DNA from 3 places in the Kosakonia oryzendophytica genome. Region 1 is predicted to be linked to each of the others. Evidence: predicted binding sites of a transcription regulator. Region 1 holds the regulator's gene; each other region holds the start of a gene.
What was found. Region 1 encodes PurR, which represses purine synthesis genes. Its sites were predicted from a motif close to CANGCAAACGTTTGCNTG; they were not measured.
Positions count from the first base shown of each region.

Region 2: a site for PurR is predicted at 1,704-1,721, ahead of pyrC (dihydroorotase). Genes of this name have one in related genera too.
Region 3: a site for PurR is predicted at 3,999-4,016, ahead of glyA (serine hydroxymethyltransferase). Genes of this name have one in related genera too.

Region 1 is NZ_CP115659.1:2,876,210-2,882,697, reverse strand. Features, by position in the region: gene cfa (cyclopropane fatty acyl phospholipid synthase) at 1-354, opposite strand, end outside; gene punC (purine nucleoside transporter PunC) at 652-1,851, opposite strand; partial or broken gene punR (DNA-binding transcriptional activator PunR) at 1,965-2,899, shown strand; gene purR (HTH-type transcriptional repressor PurR) at 2,896-3,921, opposite strand; gene cydH (cytochrome bd-I oxidase subunit CydH) at 4,219-4,308, shown strand; gene O9K67_RS13895 (MFS transporter) at 4,479-5,648, shown strand; gene sodB (superoxide dismutase [Fe]) at 5,682-6,263, opposite strand; gene O9K67_RS13885 (C40 family peptidase) at 6,386-6,488, opposite strand, start outside.
Region 2 is NZ_CP115659.1:3,140,758-3,147,245, reverse strand. Features, by position in the region: gene bssS (biofilm formation regulator BssS) at 1-13, opposite strand, end outside; gene dinI (DNA damage-inducible protein I) at 289-534, opposite strand; gene pyrC (dihydroorotase) at 608-1,651, opposite strand; gene O9K67_RS15235 (lipoprotein) at 1,767-2,327, opposite strand; gene mdtH (multidrug efflux MFS transporter MdtH) at 2,451-3,659, opposite strand; gene rimJ (ribosomal protein S5-alanine N-acetyltransferase) at 3,897-4,481, shown strand; gene O9K67_RS15220 (YceH family protein) at 4,491-5,138, shown strand; gene O9K67_RS15215 (Gfo/Idh/MocA family protein) at 5,141-6,064, shown strand; gene murJ (murein biosynthesis integral membrane protein MurJ) at 6,172-6,488, shown strand, end outside.
Region 3 is NZ_CP115659.1:1,315,955-1,322,442, forward strand. Features, by position in the region: gene qseE (two component system sensor histidine kinase QseE/GlrK) at 1-106, shown strand, start outside; gene qseG (two-component system QseEF-associated lipoprotein QseG) at 103-837, shown strand; gene glrR (two-component system response regulator GlrR) at 834-2,171, shown strand; gene glnB (nitrogen regulatory protein P-II) at 2,246-2,584, shown strand; gene hmpA (NO-inducible flavohemoprotein) at 2,623-3,813, opposite strand; gene glyA (serine hydroxymethyltransferase) at 4,129-5,382, shown strand; gene O9K67_RS06515 (nickel/cobalt efflux protein RcnA) at 5,428-6,315, opposite strand.

The DNA.
Region 1 (6,488 bases):
CTCTTTACCCACAATCCAGGCCCGTTTCTTACTCTGCAGATTAAATAATCTTGCTCCGGCAATGCGGAGAGTGTCTTTCAGGTGGTGCGGGAGTTGGTTTTCCAGGCCGGCGCGGAGAACTTTGGTGAAGAAGATGTCCAGCCGGTCGCAATCCCACCAGCCATCCATATAACTTTCGCCGAGTCCGAGCGAACCTTCCTGTAAAACGCGTTTGAAAAAATCAGGATTTTTCACCTGAATATCTGAAGCTGCGGGGCCATTAACCTGGATACCGGCGCGGCTCAGTAGCTCGTTTGCTATACGGAACCAATTATCATCCCGTACGCTGACTTCTTCTATACACGATGAACTCATAACTTCTCCATCACTAACCAGTGATCAGAACCTTCAAACAGCGTAGACGCTTTTTCGGGCTTGTGAGAAATCTCACGGTTTTCGCCGTGAGGCTGATATCCGACGTAGAACAGAGGAAGGGAGAACCCTTGCCGAAAGGCCATCCATGGTGAAACGGGCGTAATCCGACGCCCGTTACTACATAATATTTATCGTATTTATAAAACAGCGAAATTTAGTATAGGCTTCAAAATCAGGTGATTCAACAGAAAACTGTTAGCATGCTAATCAGTGACTTAGGGATAATCGCCGCAGCGACTATCCCCGTGAGGATGCTGTTGTGGTGGCCTCTTTCGCATACCTGCGATGCGGTTGCCTTTGCAGACGATATCCCAGCGTCGCCAGCAGTACCATCGACAGCATTACGCTGGTGGTGGTCAGTAGCGGCGTGGCGATAAGCCATGAGACCACCAGGCTTGCGAGGAAGCACAACCCAAGTTGCAGCGTATTTTGCAGCGCGGCGGCACGGCCGGTTGCCTGCGGAAAAGGGCGTAATGCCTGGGCAACCACGATGGGATAAATAGCGCCATTGGCCATTGCCATAACGCAGAACGGGATCAGCAGTGCGGTCAGCGACACGTTCGGCATAAAGCCGACCGCCCAGGTGGTCATCACGCTGAGGGCAAACGCACTTAGCAACCAGGGAAGCAGTTGTTCGCCTTGCCACTTCTGTAGCGCAGCGCGGCAACCATAACCCCCCACCAAAAATGCAATGGTCTGTGGTACATAGCTCAGGCCAATCGCAGAGGGGCCGTACCCCATCTCATGCAGGATAAACGGTGAGCCGGTCAGCCAGGCGAAGAAACTGGCGGAACAGGCAGCATAGATAATCACATTGCCACGATAGTCGCGGGCGCGCAGCAGATCCATAAATGTCAGCGACTGCTCATCCGGCGCCGTTGCCTCAGCCGACGATTTCAGGCGTAACGCCGGGATCATCAACACCAGCGTAATCACCAGCAGCGTGGCAAAGATTGCCTGCCAGCCGAGATGCGCAAGGATCCACGCGCCGAGCAGGGGGGCCAGCGCGGGTGTCAGCCCGACCAGCGGCATAATTGTGGCGAAAATACGGTTAACACGGTGTGACGGGTAATAATCCGTGACCAGCGCCTGCCAGCTTACTGTTGCGGCGCAAACCCCGACGGCCTGTACAAAACGCAGCACCAATAACAGCGTGGCGTCCCGCACCCATACTGTTCCCAGACAGCCCACAGCGAAAATCCCCAGGCCGGTTAACAGAATCGGTTTGCGCCCATAGCGATCCGATAACGGTCCCCACAGCAGTTGTGCAACGGCAAACCCGGCCAGAAACAGGCTCAATGTGGCGCTGACAACAGCGGAGGAGGTCTCTAAATCTTGCTGAATAGCGCTGAACGCGGGCAGGTACATATCGGTGGCTAAAAAGCCCAGCACGCTTAATCCCGCGAGCCAGACTAAAAATCCTTTGCCAGGTTGCATTGTGGTATCTCTTCTTTGTGCAGGTTATCAGGGTTGTCGAGTGTAAGGAGTGCATTCTCCCTTGTGAAACGCTAATATTTGCGCAATGGTTTCAAATTTTTTGCAGGCAGATTATGTGGTCAGAATATTCGCTGGAAGTGGTAGATGCTGTGGCGCGTAACGGCAGTTTTAGCGGCGCGGCTCAGGAGTTGCACCGCGTGCCTTCTGCTGTCAGCTACACCGTGAGGCAACTGGAGGAGTGGCTGGCGGTTCCACTGTTTGAACGGCGTCACCGCGATGTGGAGTTAACGCCCGCTGGCGTCTGGTTTTTGAAAGAAGGGCGTTCTGTTATCAAAAAAATGCAGGTCACCCGTCAACAGTGCCAGCAGATTGCGAATGGCTGGCGCGGGCAACTGGCGATTGCGGTGGACAACATTGTCAGACCCGAACGCACACGACAGCTGATCGTCGATTTTTATCGTCACTTTAGCGATGTGGAACTCCAGGTTTATCAGGAAGTGTTTAACGGCGTCTGGGATGCACTGGCCGACGGGCGTGTTGAACTGGCTATTGGTGCAACGCAGGCTATCCCGGTCGGTGGGCGCTATGCTTTTCGCGATATGGGAATGCTGAGCTGGAAGTGTGTGGTTTCCTGTCGGCATCCGCTGGCGGCGCTGCCGGGCCCATTAAGTGATGAGACGTTGCGTAACTGGCCCTCACTGATACAGGAAGATACATCACGCTCGTTACCAAAGCGCATTACCTGGCTGCTGGATAACCAGAAACGCGTGATAGTACCGGACTGGAAATCATCCGAAGCCTGTCTGTCTGCCGGGTTGTGCGTGGGAATGGTCCCGGCGCATTTTGCCAGGCCCTGGCTCGATCGCGGGGAGTGGGTGGCGCTGGAGCTGGAAAATCCCTTCCCAGATGCCGCTTGTTGCCTGACGTGGCAGCAGAACGAGGCATCACCTGCACTGAACTGGCTTCTTGAGTACCTGGGGGACAGTGAAACGCTGAATCGGGAATGGTTGCGGGAGCCGGAATAAGGGCTCCCGCAAAAGGGGATTAACGGCGGTAGTCGCGGAACGGACCATCGGCGACTGAGCGACGCTCGATCAGACGCGGATGCACTTCAATGGATTGCGACTCTTCGCGTTTATTCACAATACGGTCAAGCAGCATGGTAAACGCAGTTTCACCCAGCGAATCTTTCGGCTGGTGTATTGTGGTCAGTGACGGCGTGAAGAAGCGGGAGTTACGCACATTGTCATACCCGATCACCGAAATATCCTGTGGGACGCGTAATCCCATCTCGTCGGCCGCACACAGCGCACCCATGGCCATAATATCGCCGCCGCAGAAAACGGCTGTCGGGCGATGCGTCTGTGCAAGGATCTGCTGCATGGCGCGATAACCAGACTCAGGTTCAAAGTCGCCCTGGACAATCCAGCTTTCCGGTACGGAAATGGTGGCTTCTTCCATTGCTTTCATAAAGCCGGCGAGACGGCCCGCGCCGGTGTTGCGCTCAAGCGGACCCGGGATCACACCGATATCGCGGTGGCCGCGTTCGATCAGATAACGCCCGGCCATATAACCGCCTTCAAAGGCGTTATCGATCACCGTGTCAGTAAAGTCGGCTTTGGCTTCGCCCCAGTCCATAACGACCATCGGGATATGGCGATACTCTTCCAGCATGCTCAGTAGGGATTCCGGATACTCGGAACACATTACCAGCAGACCATCAACACGCTTTTGCGCCATCATCGACAAGTAAGCGCGCTGTTTTTCCAGGTTATTCCAGGCATTACCAAGAATCAGGGTGTAGCCTTTCTGGAAGCACTTCTTCTCAACAGCCTCAATGATTTCGGCAAAGTAGGCTGCTTCGCTGCTGGTGGCCAGCAGGCCGATCGATTTGGTGTGATTCACCTTCAGGCTGCGCGCCACGGCGCTCGGTGAATAATGCAGCTCTTTGATCGCCGCCCACACAGCATTGCGCGTCTCTTCGGCGACAAAACGTGTTTTGTTAATTACGTGTGATACGGTTGTGGTGGAAACGTTTGCTCGCTTCGCTACGTCTTTGATCGTTGCCATCAGATGTCACTCCAGACCATATCTCAAGCTCCTGATAATACATAAGGTAAACGTTTGCCTTCAATCACCCTGTACCCATGAATGGGGGTGCGGTACGCCGGGAAAAAGACACTGGACGTCAGGAGGGGAGTCAATGGCCGGTACGCTAATAAATTTAGCGTCGAATTTTGTCTGATCTTGAGCAAAAGGGGAAGTGATAAAACATCTGACACGCTAATTCCTGCAAGATTTTTACGTTTATTTGTGCAAAAATGCGCTATCTCACTTTTTGTGTGGAAATTAAAACGGAGAAAATTGATGAGCACCGACCTGAAGTATTCACTGTTCACTACCGTCATCGTGCTGGGTCTGATCGTTTTCGGCGCCCTGACTGCTGCACTGCATTGATTCTGCGCGAGGGGGAACCGGGTTCCCCCTCCGTTTTCATCCCCGCCATTGTTATCAATTTTGCAATACTCTTTTGTCATTCCGCTAACTGCTGTTTTTTGTGATTGATGTCATACTTTTGACTTCTGCGACAGTGTCCCGAATCGACACGGCTTTTCCGGAGTCAGTTTATGAAAATGAATTTCCCTTTGCTTGCCCTGGCGATTGGCGCCTTTGGCATCGGTACGACCGAGTTCTCCCCGATGGGATTACTGCCGGTGATTGCCCGCGGCGTTGACGTTTCTATCCCGGCGGCGGGGATGCTGATTAGCGCCTATGCTGTCGGCGTAATGGTCGGTGCGCCGTTAATGACCTTACTGCTTTCTCATCGCGGCAGACGCAACGCGCTGATTTTTTTGATGGCGATTTTTACGCTGGGTAATGTGTTGTCGGCGATTGCACCGAATTACGCCACCCTGATGCTGGCGCGTATCGTCACCAGTCTCAATCACGGGGCATTCTTTGGCCTGGGATCGGTGGTTGCTGCAAGCGTTGTTGCCAAAGAAAAACAAGCCAGCGCCGTCGCCACCATGTTTATGGGGCTAACCATCGCCAATATCGGTGGGGTGCCGGCTGCGACCTGGCTGGGTGAAACCATTGGCTGGCGCATGTCGTTTATGGCAACTGCGGCACTGGGCATTGTCGCCATGCTGAGTCTGTTCTTCTCACTGCCGAAAGGCGGCACCGGAGAACGCCCTGAGGTGCGTAAAGAGCTGGCGGTGCTGATGCGCCCGCAGGTCTTGTCTGCACTGCTGACCACAGTATTAGGGGCAGGGGCGATGTTCACGCTGTATACCTACATTTCACCGGTTCTGCGGACCATCACAGATGCGACGCCTGTCTTTATTACGGCAATGCTGGTGCTGATTGGCGTTGGGTTCTCCATCGGCAACTATCTTGGCGGTAAACTGGCGGACCGTTCTGTGACCGGAACACTTAAAGGCTTTTTGGTGCTGTTGATTGCCATCATGCTGGCTATCCCGTTTCTTGCACAAAGCGCGATCGGCGCGGCTATCAGTATGGTGGTCTGGGGCGCAGCGACTTTCGCCGTGGTGCCGCCGTTGCAGATGCGAGTCATGCGCGTGGCACATGAAGCACCGGGTCTGTCCTCTTCCGTGAACATTGGTGCATTTAACCTGGGGAACGCATTGGGTGCCGCAGCCGGTGGGGCAGTCATATCCGGTGGTCTGGGTTACAGCTTTGTGCCGGTGATGGGGGCGATTATCGCCGGTCTTGGCCTGTTGGTGGTGCTCTCTTCGGGCCGTACTCAGCCGGAACGTGCCTGCACAGCAGCAGAATAATAATCAGGAGGGGGTTCCCCCTCCTGGTGAGATTTACGCAGCGAGATTTTTCGCCACAAAGTCCCAGTTTACCAGCGCCCAGAAGTGCTCCAGATAGTTCGGACGGGCGTTACGGTAATCGATGTAATAGGCATGTTCCCAGACATCAACGGTCAGCAACGGCGTGGCATCCGTCGTTAGCGGTGTACCGGCGTTCGATGTTGACACAATCGCCAGTTCGCCATCAGCCTTCTTCACCAGCCATGTCCAGCCCGCACCAAAGTTTTTGACCGCCGCGTCGGTAAACTGCGCTTTGAATTCAGCGAAGCTACCGAATGACTTCGCAATAGCAGAAGCCAGCGCGCCTGTCGGTTCGCCACCCGCGTTCGGGGCGAGACAGTGCCAGTAGAAAGTGTGGTTCCAGACCTGCGCGGCATTGTTAAACACGCCGCCTTCGCTGCTCTTCACGATCGCTTCCAGGGATTTGCCTTCGAAGGCAGTGCCTTTGATCAGGTTATTAAGGTTGGTGACATAGGCCTGATGGTGCTTACCATAGTGGTAGTCCAGTGTTTCAGCCGAGATATGCGGCGCCAGGGCGTCTTTTGCATACGGTAATGCAGGTAATTCGAACGACATTGCTACTCTCCTTCATTATTTTAATACACCCAATAGCCCTACTGAGTGTATGGATAGAGTAGCAAATAGAAAGGGGTGGCAAAAGAGAGAGTTACCTGCCACAGAAGCGGCAGGTAACAGGATTAACGAATGGTTTTCGGTGTAACCACGCGGCGGGCACCGACGTAGTGACGCTGCCAGTAGTCTTCACTGAGCGAGGTAACCTGAATATCCTGGCCGCTGCGC
Region 2 (6,488 bases), 260 kb from region 1:
TATTCTTTACCATCATAACCCCCATTTTAGCGTGTTTAATTAGACGACGACTTTCGAGGTTCAATGCGTGTTTTTTTTGAAGCCTTTTTAGTATACCAACAACTGAGGGGATAGATCGAATGAATAAACACTCTGCAACATCTTTTTTACGCTGATTGCGTTTGTTCGAATAACAGAGCGGGATCTTAATCACTTATTTTATTACTTGCCGACAATGTCATTAACACGCTTAGCAAAGAAACAAAAAAGCCGGGGCGACCCGGCAATAAGAACAAACTTAAAGAGAAATTATTCGGTGATAAACCAATCGTCAGCGCTTTCCCAGGTTTCCTGTAAAATTTCACTTATGCGATCTTTATCTTCTTTTGCACCACCGAGCACGGACAAATTGTTCGCGGCGGCATAACGAACCGTGATTTTGTTTTCACGATCGGGGTAATAATTATTCAAACGACGGGATAATTCACCCGCCAGCGCATCAATGGCGCCAGGCGGTAAGGATGTGGTTTTGGCAATCGTCACTTCAATGCGCATAATAGCCCCCTGCGTTATTAACTGTATATTTATACAGTTAATTCATGCTTATTACAACAGGGGGGTGAAATTTTTAACGTTTAACGCGCCAGCGTACCGTTTCACCTGCAAGGAAGGGCACCAGTGAATCGTCCGATAGGGCAATCGTCTCTGGCACAACATGCTCCTCGCGCACCAATTCGATAAAGGTTTCGTTGACCGGCAGACCATAGAAACGCGGGCCATTCAGCGATGTAAACGCTTCAAGATGCGGCAATGCGTTCATCTCTTCAAATACTGTCGCATAGCTGCCCAACGCAGTCGGTGCATTGAAACAACCCGCGCAGCCACAGCTGGCCTCTTTACGATGACGGGCATGTGGCGCAGAGTCGGTGCCCAGAAACGCGCGTTCAAACCCACTGGCAACCAGCTCTCGCAAAGCCTGTTGGTGAACATTGCGTTTGAGGATAGGCAGACAATAGAGATGTGGGCGCACGCCACCAACTAACATGTGGTTACGGTTAAACATCAAATGCTGAGGGGTGATCGTCGCTGCCAGACGTTCGTTGCCTTCGCGGACATAATCAGCGGCGTCTTTAGTGGTGATGTGTTCGAACACCACTTTCAGGCCGGGCAGGCGTTTACGCAGCGGTTCCATCACGGTTTCAATAAACCGTGCTTCGCGATCGAAGATATCGATCTCTGCCTGTGTCACTTCGCCATGTACTAACAGTGGCATTCCCAGTTTTTCCATGCGTTCCAGTACCGGCATGATTGCATCAATACGGGTGACGCCATGGCTGGAGTTGGTGGTGGCGTTTGCCGGATAGAGTTTTGCCGCTGTGAAGACATTCTCGTTAAAACCGCGCTCGACTTCGTCGGCCTCCAGGCTATCGGTCAGATAGCAGGTCATCAACGGCGTGAAATTATGCCCCGCGGGGACGGCATCAAGAATACGCTGACGATAAGCACGGGCTGCGTCCACGGTGGTCACGGGGGGAACCAGATTGGGCATCACAATGGCGCGGGCGTAAGTTTCGCTGGTCCACGGCACGACGGTTTTCAGCATATCGCCATCACGTAAATGGACGTGCCAGTCGTCAGGACGGCGGATTTTCAAAACCTGGGGTTGTGTCATTGGAATGCTCCGGCTGGTGAGGATCAGTTGTTTTTGCCGGGCACTAAGGATATGCGGAAACGTTTTCGTTTGCATCTTTTTCCTGAAAAAAAGGACGCATTTGCGCCCCCAGTATTCAGTCAGTGAAGGGGATGATAATCTCGCCAGGTTTCACTTCGATGCCTTTGGCGAATTTCTTCGCCAACGCTTCGCCTTTGCTGTTGTCTTCTTTTAGCACATAGGCCGGGCGCTGATTAAAATAGCTGCGCAAAGACTGATTAAGATAAGGTAACAGCGTCTGCAGAACGGTTTGCATCTTCTCTGGCGTGACTGTCGCGTCGACCACTTCCATTTCCTGCAGGTAGATTGCGCCTTTCTCTTTATCAAAAACCGGCAGCGCTTTCATTTTCAACTTGATTACCGCTTTTTGGTTGCCAAAGAGGGAGGTCATGTCCAGATTCGCATCGCCGGTCAGCGTCACTTTATTCGGCTCTTCGCGACCAATTGCGCTGGTCAGGTTGTTCAGCACAATGTGTGCATCCGCGACACCAGGAACGCCGATATCTTTAGCGAAATTGTTGCGTTTTTGCAGCGCCTGATTGATCTCCTGTTCGCTGATGGAATATTGGGTCAGTTGGTTACAGCCCACCAGCACGCCGCTCAATATTAACACCGCGGCAAAAATGATTTTTCTCATGTGTTCCTCAACGTGGTCCGGATGCTTCAGTCCTGGACAGTAGCATGCGTGACACGCTGCGCAAAGACCAGCGGAAAAAGCTGAATGCACTGGCGGAAGCGGGGGCTTCCGCTGGCAGAATAATCAAGCACCCGGTTCCAGCATCCGTTGTTGCAGACGTTTAAGACCAAATTGCCACAGCAGTGCAAAGAAGGTGATAAGGCCTATCAACCCCAGCATCATCCAGGGGAGTTCCGGTTGATTAAAGGCTTTTCCGGCATCAAACAACCATCCGCCACCGGCGTAACCCAGCGCACCGCCAAACGCCAATCCTAAGCGACTGAACCCCATATAGCTTCCTCGCGCACGGGCATCCGCCAGTTGTGCACCCAGCGTTTCACGTGCAGGTTCGGCAATAATCGACCCGATATAGAACGTGCAAATCAGCGTGAACAATTGCTGTAATGAGCCCACCATACCTACCGGCAGCAGACTAAACGACATCACCAGCAACCCGAACATCAGGCGGTGTTCCAGACGAAAGCGTTTCTCGCTCCAGCGTGCAATCGGATAGAGCAGAGTCAACGACAGGCAGGCCTCAATGGCATACATCCATTTTACCGCTGCCGGCGAACCAGCAATGTCGTTAACCATAATTGGCAGCATTAACATTACCTGTACCGCGAGCATGTAATAGCCAGTCAACGTCAGAACATAGGTCACAAAGCGTTTATCATGCAGTACCCGGCCAAGCCCTTCGCGCACAGGGGCTTTCACAGTCGATAATTTCCACGCGGGCAGTAACCAGGCGTTAAACGCGGCGCAAAGAACAAACATTAACGCGCCCACGGCGCAGACGAGACGAAAATCGTATTGTAACAGCCAACTGCCTAGCAAAGCGCCGACAACCGCGCCGGCGCTATCCTGCATCATCAACAGAGAGAAAAAGCGACTACGCTGGTGTGGGCGCACCAGTTTGACCACCAGCGCTGACCGCGGTGGGTCGAACAGTGTGCCACCAAGCCCGGAGAGCAAGCAGGAGAGCCACAACACCCAGGGTTCATGCGCAACGCCCATGGCAATGAAGCCGCCCGCGCGCATCAGCATGCCGGTGACAATCAACGGTTTTGCCCCGAAACGGTCGGCAATGGCGCCACCGAAAATCCCCAGCCCTTGTTGAATAAACTGACGCAAACCGAGGGCAATACCGACCATGAGAGCAGCCCAGCCCAGTTGATCGACGAAGCGAATGGAAATCAGGGGAAAAACGACAAAAAAGCCAAGGACGACCAGCATATTATCGACAAGCAGGAAGTATTTACCCAGGCTCCTTGCCTGCGATATGCGCGCCATTTCCCCTCCGGGAAATCAGAAAGATAAGACAATCTTATTTTGCGGTTTCGCTACTGCTTTTCCCATATTGATGGTGACAATATTTTTTTATCAAAATCAGTCTTTGATTGAGAGTTTTCATCGAAAATGGCGCTTGACGCAGAAAATGCCATGTTGCTGTTTTCCCTGAGCAGCTATGCAAATGTATAGTAAAGGGAAGGGGTTAAAAAAGTCGTGAAACGGAAGGAGTGGTAATGCATGTTTGGCTATCGCAGTAACGTGCCGAAAGTACGCTTAGTAACGGACAGATTGGTGGTGCGCCTCGTCCACGACCGCGACGCCTGGCGCCTGGCGGATTATTACGCTGAAAATCGCCAATTTTTAAAACCCTGGGAGCCCGTGCGCGACGAAAGCCATTGTTACCCTTCCGGCTGGCAGGCACGTCTCGGCATGATCAATGAATTCCATAAACAGGGTACGGCGTTCTATTTCGCGTTGCTCGATCCGGAAGAGAAAGAAATCATTGGTGTGGCGAATTTTTCTAATGTGGTCCGCGGCTCATTCCATGCCTGCTATTTGGGTTACTCCATCGGCCAAAAGTGGCAAGGACAAGGGTTAATGTTTGAGGCTCTGACCACCGCGATCCGCTATATGCAACGTACGCAACATATGCACCGCATAATGGCAAACTATATGCCGCACAATAAACGCAGCGGTGATCTCCTGGCGAGACTCGGCTTTGAAAAAGAGGGGTACGCCAAATCGTATCTGTTAATCGACGGGCAATGGCGCGATCACGTATTAACAGCATTAACCACACAGGAATGGACCCCGGGTCGTTAAGGAGCAAAGATGAAGTATCAATTGAGCGCCGTGGAAGCGCGGGTCATTGGTTGCCTGCTGGAAAAACAGGTGACGACGCCAGAACAATATCCGCTTTCTATTAACGGGGTGGTCACGGCCTGTAATCAGAAAACCAACCGCGAACCGGTGATGAACCTCGGTGAACACGACGTTCAGGACATACTTGATGCGCTGGTAAAACGTCATTATCTGCGTACTGTCAGCGGTTTTGGCAATCGGGTGACCAAATATGAGCAACGCTTCTGCAACTCTGAATTTGGCGATCTGAAACTCACGTCCGCCGAAGTGGCGCTGATCACCACGCTGTTGCTGCGTGGGCCGCAAACTCCAGGCGAGTTACGTGGGCGTGCTGAACGTATGCATCAATTTACCGACATGGCGGAAGTGGAAAGTACCCTCGAGCATCTTGCGACGCGGGAAGATGGTCCGTTTGTTGTGCGCCTGCCCCGGGAGCCGGGTAAGCGTGAAAGTCGTTTTATGCATCTGTTCAGCGGCGATGTGCCGGTGCTGGCTGGCGTTGATGACGCAGAGGGCCCAGCCGCGGACTCACTGTTGGCGCGCGTTGAAGCGTTGGAAGACGAAGTGGCTGAGTTGAAACAGCGTCTGCATTCGCTTCTCGCACATTTGGGGGATTAACCGTGGCGACATTACGTATTGGTGTTGTAGGTTTGGGCGGTATCGCACAAAAAGCCTGGCTACCGGTATTGGGGGCTGCGACGGACTGGACGCTGGTGGCAGCCTGGTCACCTACCCGGGAGAAAGCCGAACGCATATGTGCAACTTGGCGTATTCCGTATGCGGATTCGCTCGCCAGCCTGGCGGCGCAGTGTGATGCCGTTTTTGTTCATACCGCCACCTCGTCGCATTATTCTGTGGTCAGCGAGTTGCTCAATCTTGGCGTACATGTCTGTGTGGATAAGCCGTTGGCGGAAAATTTACAGGATGCGGAACGGCTGGTTGAGCTGGCTGCCCGGAAGAAGCTGACACTGATGGTGGGTTTTAATCGTCGCTTTTCGCCGTTGTACCGGGAATTGAAGCAGCACATGCCGCAGGCTGCCTCGTTACGTATGGATAAACACCGTAGCGACAGCGTCGGGCCGCACGACTTACGTTTCACTTTACTTGATGATTATCTGCATGTGGTGGACACCGCACTGTGGCTGGCCGGGGGCGCAGCGCAATTGAAAAGCGGTACGCTGCTGACCAATGATGACGGTGCTATGGTCTACGCTGAACACCATTTCAGCGTTGAACATCTGCAAATCACCACCAGTATGCATCGCCGTGCGGGGAGCCAGCGCGAGTGGGTTCAGGCTGTTACCGATGGTGGGTTGTTTGATATTACGGATATGCGCGAGTGGCGTGAAGAGCGCGGGCAGGGTGTGATTGCCCGCCCGGTTCCTGGCTGGCAAAGTACTCTGGAGCAGCGCGGCTTTGCCGGATGCGCACGTCATTTTATTGAATGTGTGCAAAATCAGACAGTTCCCGAAACGGCCGGGGAGCAGGCGATTCTGGCGCAACGTATTGTCGAAAAGCTCTGGCGCGAGGCGATGAGCGAATAACCGTCTGTAACATCTGGCGATAGTAATTCGCCTTTTTCCCTGTAGACTAAGCGCTTCGCTGTACACCAACGCCTGCATTGCAGGCGTTGTGTCTTATGGAAACCAGAATGAATCTATTGAAATCGCTGGCGGCAGTCAGTTCCATGACCATGTTTTCCCGCGTGCTGGGTTTCGCGCGTGACGCCATAGTGGCGCGGGTTTTCGGCGCGGGCATGGCGACCGATGCTTTTTTTGTGGCATTCAAATTGCCTAATCTTTTACGCCGTATCTTTGCGGAAGGTGCATTTTCTCAGGCGTTTGTGCCCATCCTTGCGGAATACAAGAGCAAGCAAGGAGATGATGCAACGCGGGTTTTTGTGGCTTACGTGTCCGGTCTGTTGACGCTGGCGCTGGCCGTTGTCACCATCGCCGGGATGCTGGCAGC
Region 3 (6,488 bases), 1.6 Mb from region 1:
TATTCGTCGTATGCAGGGCGAACTCTATCTGGCAACCGATAGCGAAGCCGATGTCTGTTTCCGTATTGAGTTACCGCTCAATGTGCCGGTAAAAGAGATTAAATGAACCTGGACCTGGTAAGTATGTCGCATGTTTTTTCCCGCGTAATTAACGCGGTGTCACCGCGCAATAAATGGCTTCGTGCGTTTCCTTGCCTGTTGCTGGCCGGATGCGTGGCGCAAAAGCCGCAAAGCGCTATCCATAATGGCCAGGAAGAACGACTCCCTGAGCACCAACTGGCGGATTTTCTCTCAACAGACTGTGATGACATCTGGCTATTGTCGGGCCCGCATGTCGACACCAACCCGCTTTACTGGCTGCGAGCGATGGATTGCGCACAGCGTCTGGCCCCGGCAGTGGCCCGTGCTGAAGCGCGCTCCTGGACGGATGATAACTGGGCTGCCACGTTCCGGCGTGGCATTTTGCTCTCCAGCGCTAAAATCACACCGCTTGAACGGCGTGATTACACTACCCGGCTGGACGCTGTAAGCCCGACTATCCCGGCGCAGGTTCGCCCGTTGTTCCAGCTCTGGCGCGATAGTGAAATGTTGCAGTTACAACTGTCAGAAGAGCGCAGTCGCTACAGCAAACTGCAACAATCCACCGATAGCGAGCTGGATACGTTGCGCCAGCAGCAGCAATTTTTACGTGAGCAACTGGAAACCACCACGCGCAAGCTGGAGACGCTGACCGATATTGAACGGCGTCTTTCCACGCGTAAGCCCGCGCCAGCCGATATGCCGGATAGCACGCGCCCGTCGAAAAATGACGGGAATCAGGAGGATGTAAAACCATGACAAGCCGCAAACCTGCCCATTTACTGCTGGTGGATGACGACCCTGGCCTGCTGAAGCTGCTGGGGTTGCGTCTTACCAGCGAGGGGTACAGCATTGTCACCGCCGAGAGCGGGCAGGAAGGATTGCGCATTCTGGCGCGGGAAAAGGTCGATCTGGTGATAAGCGACCTGCGCATGGATGAAATGGATGGCATGCAGCTGTTTGCTGAGATTCAGCGCGTTCAGCCTGGCATGCCGGTGATTATCCTGACGGCGCATGGCTCAATACCGGATGCGGTAGCCGCCACGCAGCAGGGCGTCTTTAGCTTTCTTACCAAACCGGTGGATAAAGACGCGTTATACAAAGCCATTGATGAGGCGCTGGAACACAGCGGCCCGGCGGCTGACGATCAGTGGCGCGAAAGCATTGTTACCCGTAGCCCGGTCATGCTGCGCTTGCTGGAGCAGGCGCGAATGGTGGCGCAGTCCGATGTCAGCGTGCTGATCAACGGGCAAAGTGGTACCGGCAAGGAGATCCTCGCGCAGGCGATCCACAACGCCAGCCCTCGCAGTAAAAGCGCGTTTATCGCCATCAACTGCGGTGCATTACCCGAGCAATTGCTGGAGTCGGAACTGTTTGGTCATGCGCGCGGGGCGTTTACCGGCGCGGTCAGTAGCCGCGAAGGGCTGTTTCAGGCGGCGGAAGGCGGTACGCTGTTTCTTGATGAAATTGGCGATATGCCAATTCCGTTGCAGGTGAAATTACTGCGTGTGCTGCAGGAGCGTAAAGTCCGCCCGCTGGGCAGCAACCGCGATATTGATATTAATGTGCGTATTATTTCCGCCACCCACCGCGACCTGCCGAAAGCGATGGAGCGCGGTGAGTTTCGTGAGGATTTGTTCTACCGTCTGAATGTTGTGAACCTCAAAATCCCGGCACTGGCGGAGCGCGCGGAAGATATTCCGCTGCTGGCGAACCATCTGCTGCGTCAGGCAGCGGATCGCCACAAACCGTTTGTGCGTGCTTTCTCCACCGATGCCATGAAACGGCTGATGACCGCGAGCTGGCCGGGTAACGTGCGTCAACTGGTGAACGTGATTGAGCAGTGCGTGGCGCTGACATCCTCTCCAGTGATCAGCGATGCGCTGGTTGAACAGGCGCTGGAAGGGGAAAACACGGCGTTGCCTACCTTTGTTGAAGCGCGTAATCAGTTTGAACTTAACTACCTGCGTAAGCTGTTGCAAATCACCAAAGGTAATGTGACCCACGCCGCGCGGATGGCGGGCCGCAATCGGACTGAATTTTACAAATTACTCTCGCGACATGAGCTGGACGCCAACGACTTTAAGGAGTAATGGCGCGGTGAGTATGATACTGTGAGCAACCGATTACGATGCAGCAGACTGGCAAGAGCGTTTAAGGACCCACCATGAAAAAGATTGATGCGATTATTAAACCTTTCAAACTGGATGATGTGCGTGAAGCACTGGCGGAAGTCGGTATCACCGGGATGACGGTGACCGAAGTGAAAGGGTTTGGTCGCCAGAAAGGCCACACAGAACTCTACCGCGGCGCGGAATACATGGTGGACTTTCTACCCAAGGTGAAAATTGAAATTGTGGTCACCGACGATATCGTTGATACCTGCGTGGATACCATTATCCGCACGGCGCAGACCGGTAAGATCGGCGACGGCAAAATCTTCGTCTTTGACGTTGCGCGCGTGGTGCGTATCCGTACCGGCGAAGAAGACGACGCGGCAATCTGATGTGATTCCCTCACCCTGCCGGGTGAGGGAATGTCTGCTTACAGGACCTTATGCGGCCCAAAGCATTCGTAGTGGATATTGGCTTTGTCTACGCCGAGCGTCACCAGTTGCTGAGCGGCAAACTGCATAAATCCAACCGGCCCGCAGAGGTAAAACTGCATCATCGGGTCGCTGAATTTTCCTTCCAGTTGCGTTAAATCCATTAACCCTTCGCTGTTAAAACGACCTGCACTTCGATCTGCTGCTTCCGGTTGGCGATACCAGACATGTTGATAGAAGCGATCCAGTGATGCTCCCAGCTTGCTGACTTCATCGGCGAAAGCGTGAACCTGGCCATTGTCGGCGGCATGAAACCAGTTCACCTGTGCGCTGTGCTGAGAGGCGGCAAGGCTGTCCAGCATTGCCAGCATCGGGGTTAGCCCTACGCCTGCGGAGATTAACGTAACCGGAGTAGCAGCAGGCACATCCATAAAGAAATCCCCTGCTGGCGCGGCCAGGTGCACCACATCACCGGGTTGGGCTTTATCGTGCAGCCACTCTGAAACCTGGCCACCGCTTTCGCGTTTTACGGCAATACGGTAGCTTTTCCCGTTCGGCTGGCGGGTCAGCGAGTACTGACGGATCTCCTGATTCGCGAAACCTTCCGGCTTCAGCCAGATGCCAAGATATTGTCCCGGCTGGTAAGACGCCACCGGCTGATCATCTACCGGTGCGAATTCAAAGCTGGTGATCAGTGCACTCTGCGGGGTTTTCTCCAGCAAGCGGAACGCGCGTGTTCCTTGCCAGCCGCCCTGTTTTTCCGCGTGCTCACGGTAAATCTGCGCTTCACGATTGATAAACACCCCAGCCAGCACGCCATAGGCTTTACCCCAGGCATCCAGTACCTCTTGTCCGGGGCTGAACATTTCATCCAGCGTTGCCAGAAGGTGCGCGCCGACAATGTTGTACTGCTCCGGCTGGATCTGAAAACTGGTGTGTTTCTGTGCGATCTTTTCAACGGCGGGCAGCAATGCCGCGAGGTTATCGATATTACTGGCATAAGCGGCAATCGCGTTGAACAGCGCTTCACGCTGGTCGCCATTGCGCTGATTGCTCATATTAAAGATCTCTTTTAGTTCCGGGTTGTGGCTGAACATCCGGTCGTAAAAATGTGCGGTGAGTTTAGGTCCGGTGGCGGCCAGCAGGGGAAGGGTGGCTTTGACCGTAGCGATGGTTTGAGCGTCGAGCATTATGGCTTCCTTTAGCGATGATTATTTAAAGTTGTATTTTAAATGCATCTTATAGCGCAGCGCACGGCCTTGTAAAGAGCGGGCCATCTAAAGGATTTGCATCGTGAATAAGTTGCATCACAAACCTGAAAAGAAATCCGCTTATATGGCGAAGCCCGTTATCGCTCAAACCCTTGACTGGCGCGGAGCCAATCGTTTGCGTAAAAACCTTTGTCAAGACCTGTTATCAGGATATTAATCAGTTATACTGTGAGCCGTTCCCCAAATTGGGCCCTCGTTTAGAGTTGTTTTTGTTAGCTGAGTCAGGAGATGCGGATGTTAAAGCGTGAAATGAACATTGCCGATTATGATGCCGAACTGTGGCAGGCTATGGAGCAGGAAAAAGTACGTCAGGAAGAACACATTGAACTGATCGCCTCCGAAAACTACACCAGCCCGCGTGTAATGCAGGCTCAGGGTTCTCAGCTGACGAACAAATACGCCGAAGGTTACCCGGGCAAACGCTACTACGGCGGTTGCGAATATGTCGACATTGTTGAGCAACTGGCGATCGACCGTGCAAAAGAGCTATTCGGCGCTGATTATGCCAACGTCCAGCCGCATTCAGGTTCACAGGCGAACTTCGCTGTGTACACCTCTCTGCTGGAGCCGGGCGATACCGTACTGGGTATGAACCTGGCGCACGGGGGTCACCTGACGCACGGTTCTCCGGTTAACTTCTCCGGTAAACTGTATAACATCGTGCCTTACGGCATCGATGAAACCGGCCATATTGATTACAACGACCTGAACGCGCAGGCGCAGAAACACAAGCCGAAAATGATCATCGGTGGTTTCTCGGCTTATTCCGGCGTGGTTGACTGGGCAAAAATGCGTGAAATCGCTGACAGCATCGGTGCATACCTGTTTGTGGATATGGCGCACGTTGCAGGTCTGGTCGCCGCAGGCGTTTACCCGAACCCGGTTCCGCATGCACACGTGGTGACCACCACAACCCACAAAACGCTGGCTGGCCCGCGCGGTGGTCTGATCCTGGCGAAAGGCGGCAGCGAAGAGCTGTATAAAAAACTGAACTCAGCTGTGTTCCCTGGCGGCCAGGGCGGCCCGCTGATGCACGTGATCGCCGGTAAAGCGGTGGCGCTGAAAGAAGCGATGGAGCCGGAATTCAAAACCTATCAGCAGCAGGTTGCGAAAAACGCCAAAGCGATGGTGGAAGTGTTCCTGAACCGTGGTTACAAAGTGGTATCCGGTGGTACAGATAACCACCTGTTCCTGCTGGATCTGGTGGATAAAAACCTGACCGGTAAAGAAGCCGATGCTGCACTGGGTCGCGCTAACATCACCGTTAACAAAAACAGCGTACCGAACGATCCGAAAAGCCCGTTTGTCACCTCCGGTATCCGCATCGGTAGCCCGGCGGTAACCCGTCGCGGCTTTAAAGAAGCGGAAGTGAAAGAGCTGGCTGGCTGGATGTGCGACGTGCTGGATAGCATCAATGACGAAGCGGTGATTGAGCGCACGAAACAGAAAGTGCTGGATATCTGCGCTCGCTTCCCGGTTTACGCTTAAGTTTCAGGCAAATAAAAAAGCCCCGTTCGGGGCTTTTTTTATGCCTTATTGCAAACCGGCGTAGCCGTGAAAGCCCATGTAAATACCGACCAGAGCGATCAACACGCTGGAAAAGTAGGGGGCTTTACGGGCGAGTGTATTAAAGCCAGACCAGCGTTTTGCCGCCTGTTGTACACTGATTGCCGCACCTACGCCAACGGCGACCAGCGTGAGCGCCAGGCCAATACTGAAACAGACCACCATCGTTGCACCTAATGTCAGCGCCTTAAGCTGAATACAGATAAGCAGAATGGTGATGGCCGCCGGGCATGGGATCAAGCCACCGGTCAGGCCGAACAGCAGAATTTGTCCATTGGTGACGTCACCACCGTTAAAACGTCGCTCAATATCCCGGGCGTGTGCCCGTTCATGCGCATCCTGATACTCCTCTTCTTCTTTTGCTACGCTCCGCATGGCGAGGATATTTGGCTGTGCACGCACCGCAGCGAGTTGTGGCTGGAAGATTAACCCGCGTGGCTGCGGAGCGTGGCCGTGATGATGATGGTGATGATCGTCATGATGATCGTGGTGATGATGGCCTGCACGTCGGGCGCTTTCCCCTTGCCATGTCCGCCAGAACATCCACGTTGCTGTACCGAGGATCACCACGGCGGAGATCATTTGCAGCCAGGGTTCCACCGATTGGGCGGTAAATTTCTGGCTGATAAACATCCCGCCCAATGCGATCAGCCAGACTACCGCGGTATGAGAGACCGTGGCTGCCAGCCCTAACATGATGGCCTGTTTAACCGTACCTTTGATCGCGATAATAAACGCCGCCATCATGGTCTTTGAGTGTCCTGGCTCCAGGCCATGCAGGGCGCCGAGCAGAATTGCGCTGGGAATAAAAAACCAGGCGTTCCCTTGCTGAAAAAGGGTGGTGAAGTCATTCATGAGAATAATTCTCGGTAACATTTTGTGCGCTTAAATCTACTCCCCCCCAGTAAAAAATACTACCCCCCAGTAGAAAGAAACTCCCCCCCAGTAAAAAATACTGCCCCCCATTAGAAAGAAACTCCCCCCCAGTTGTTGCATGGTATGCTATCGTCTGTGAAGCACGATGAAAC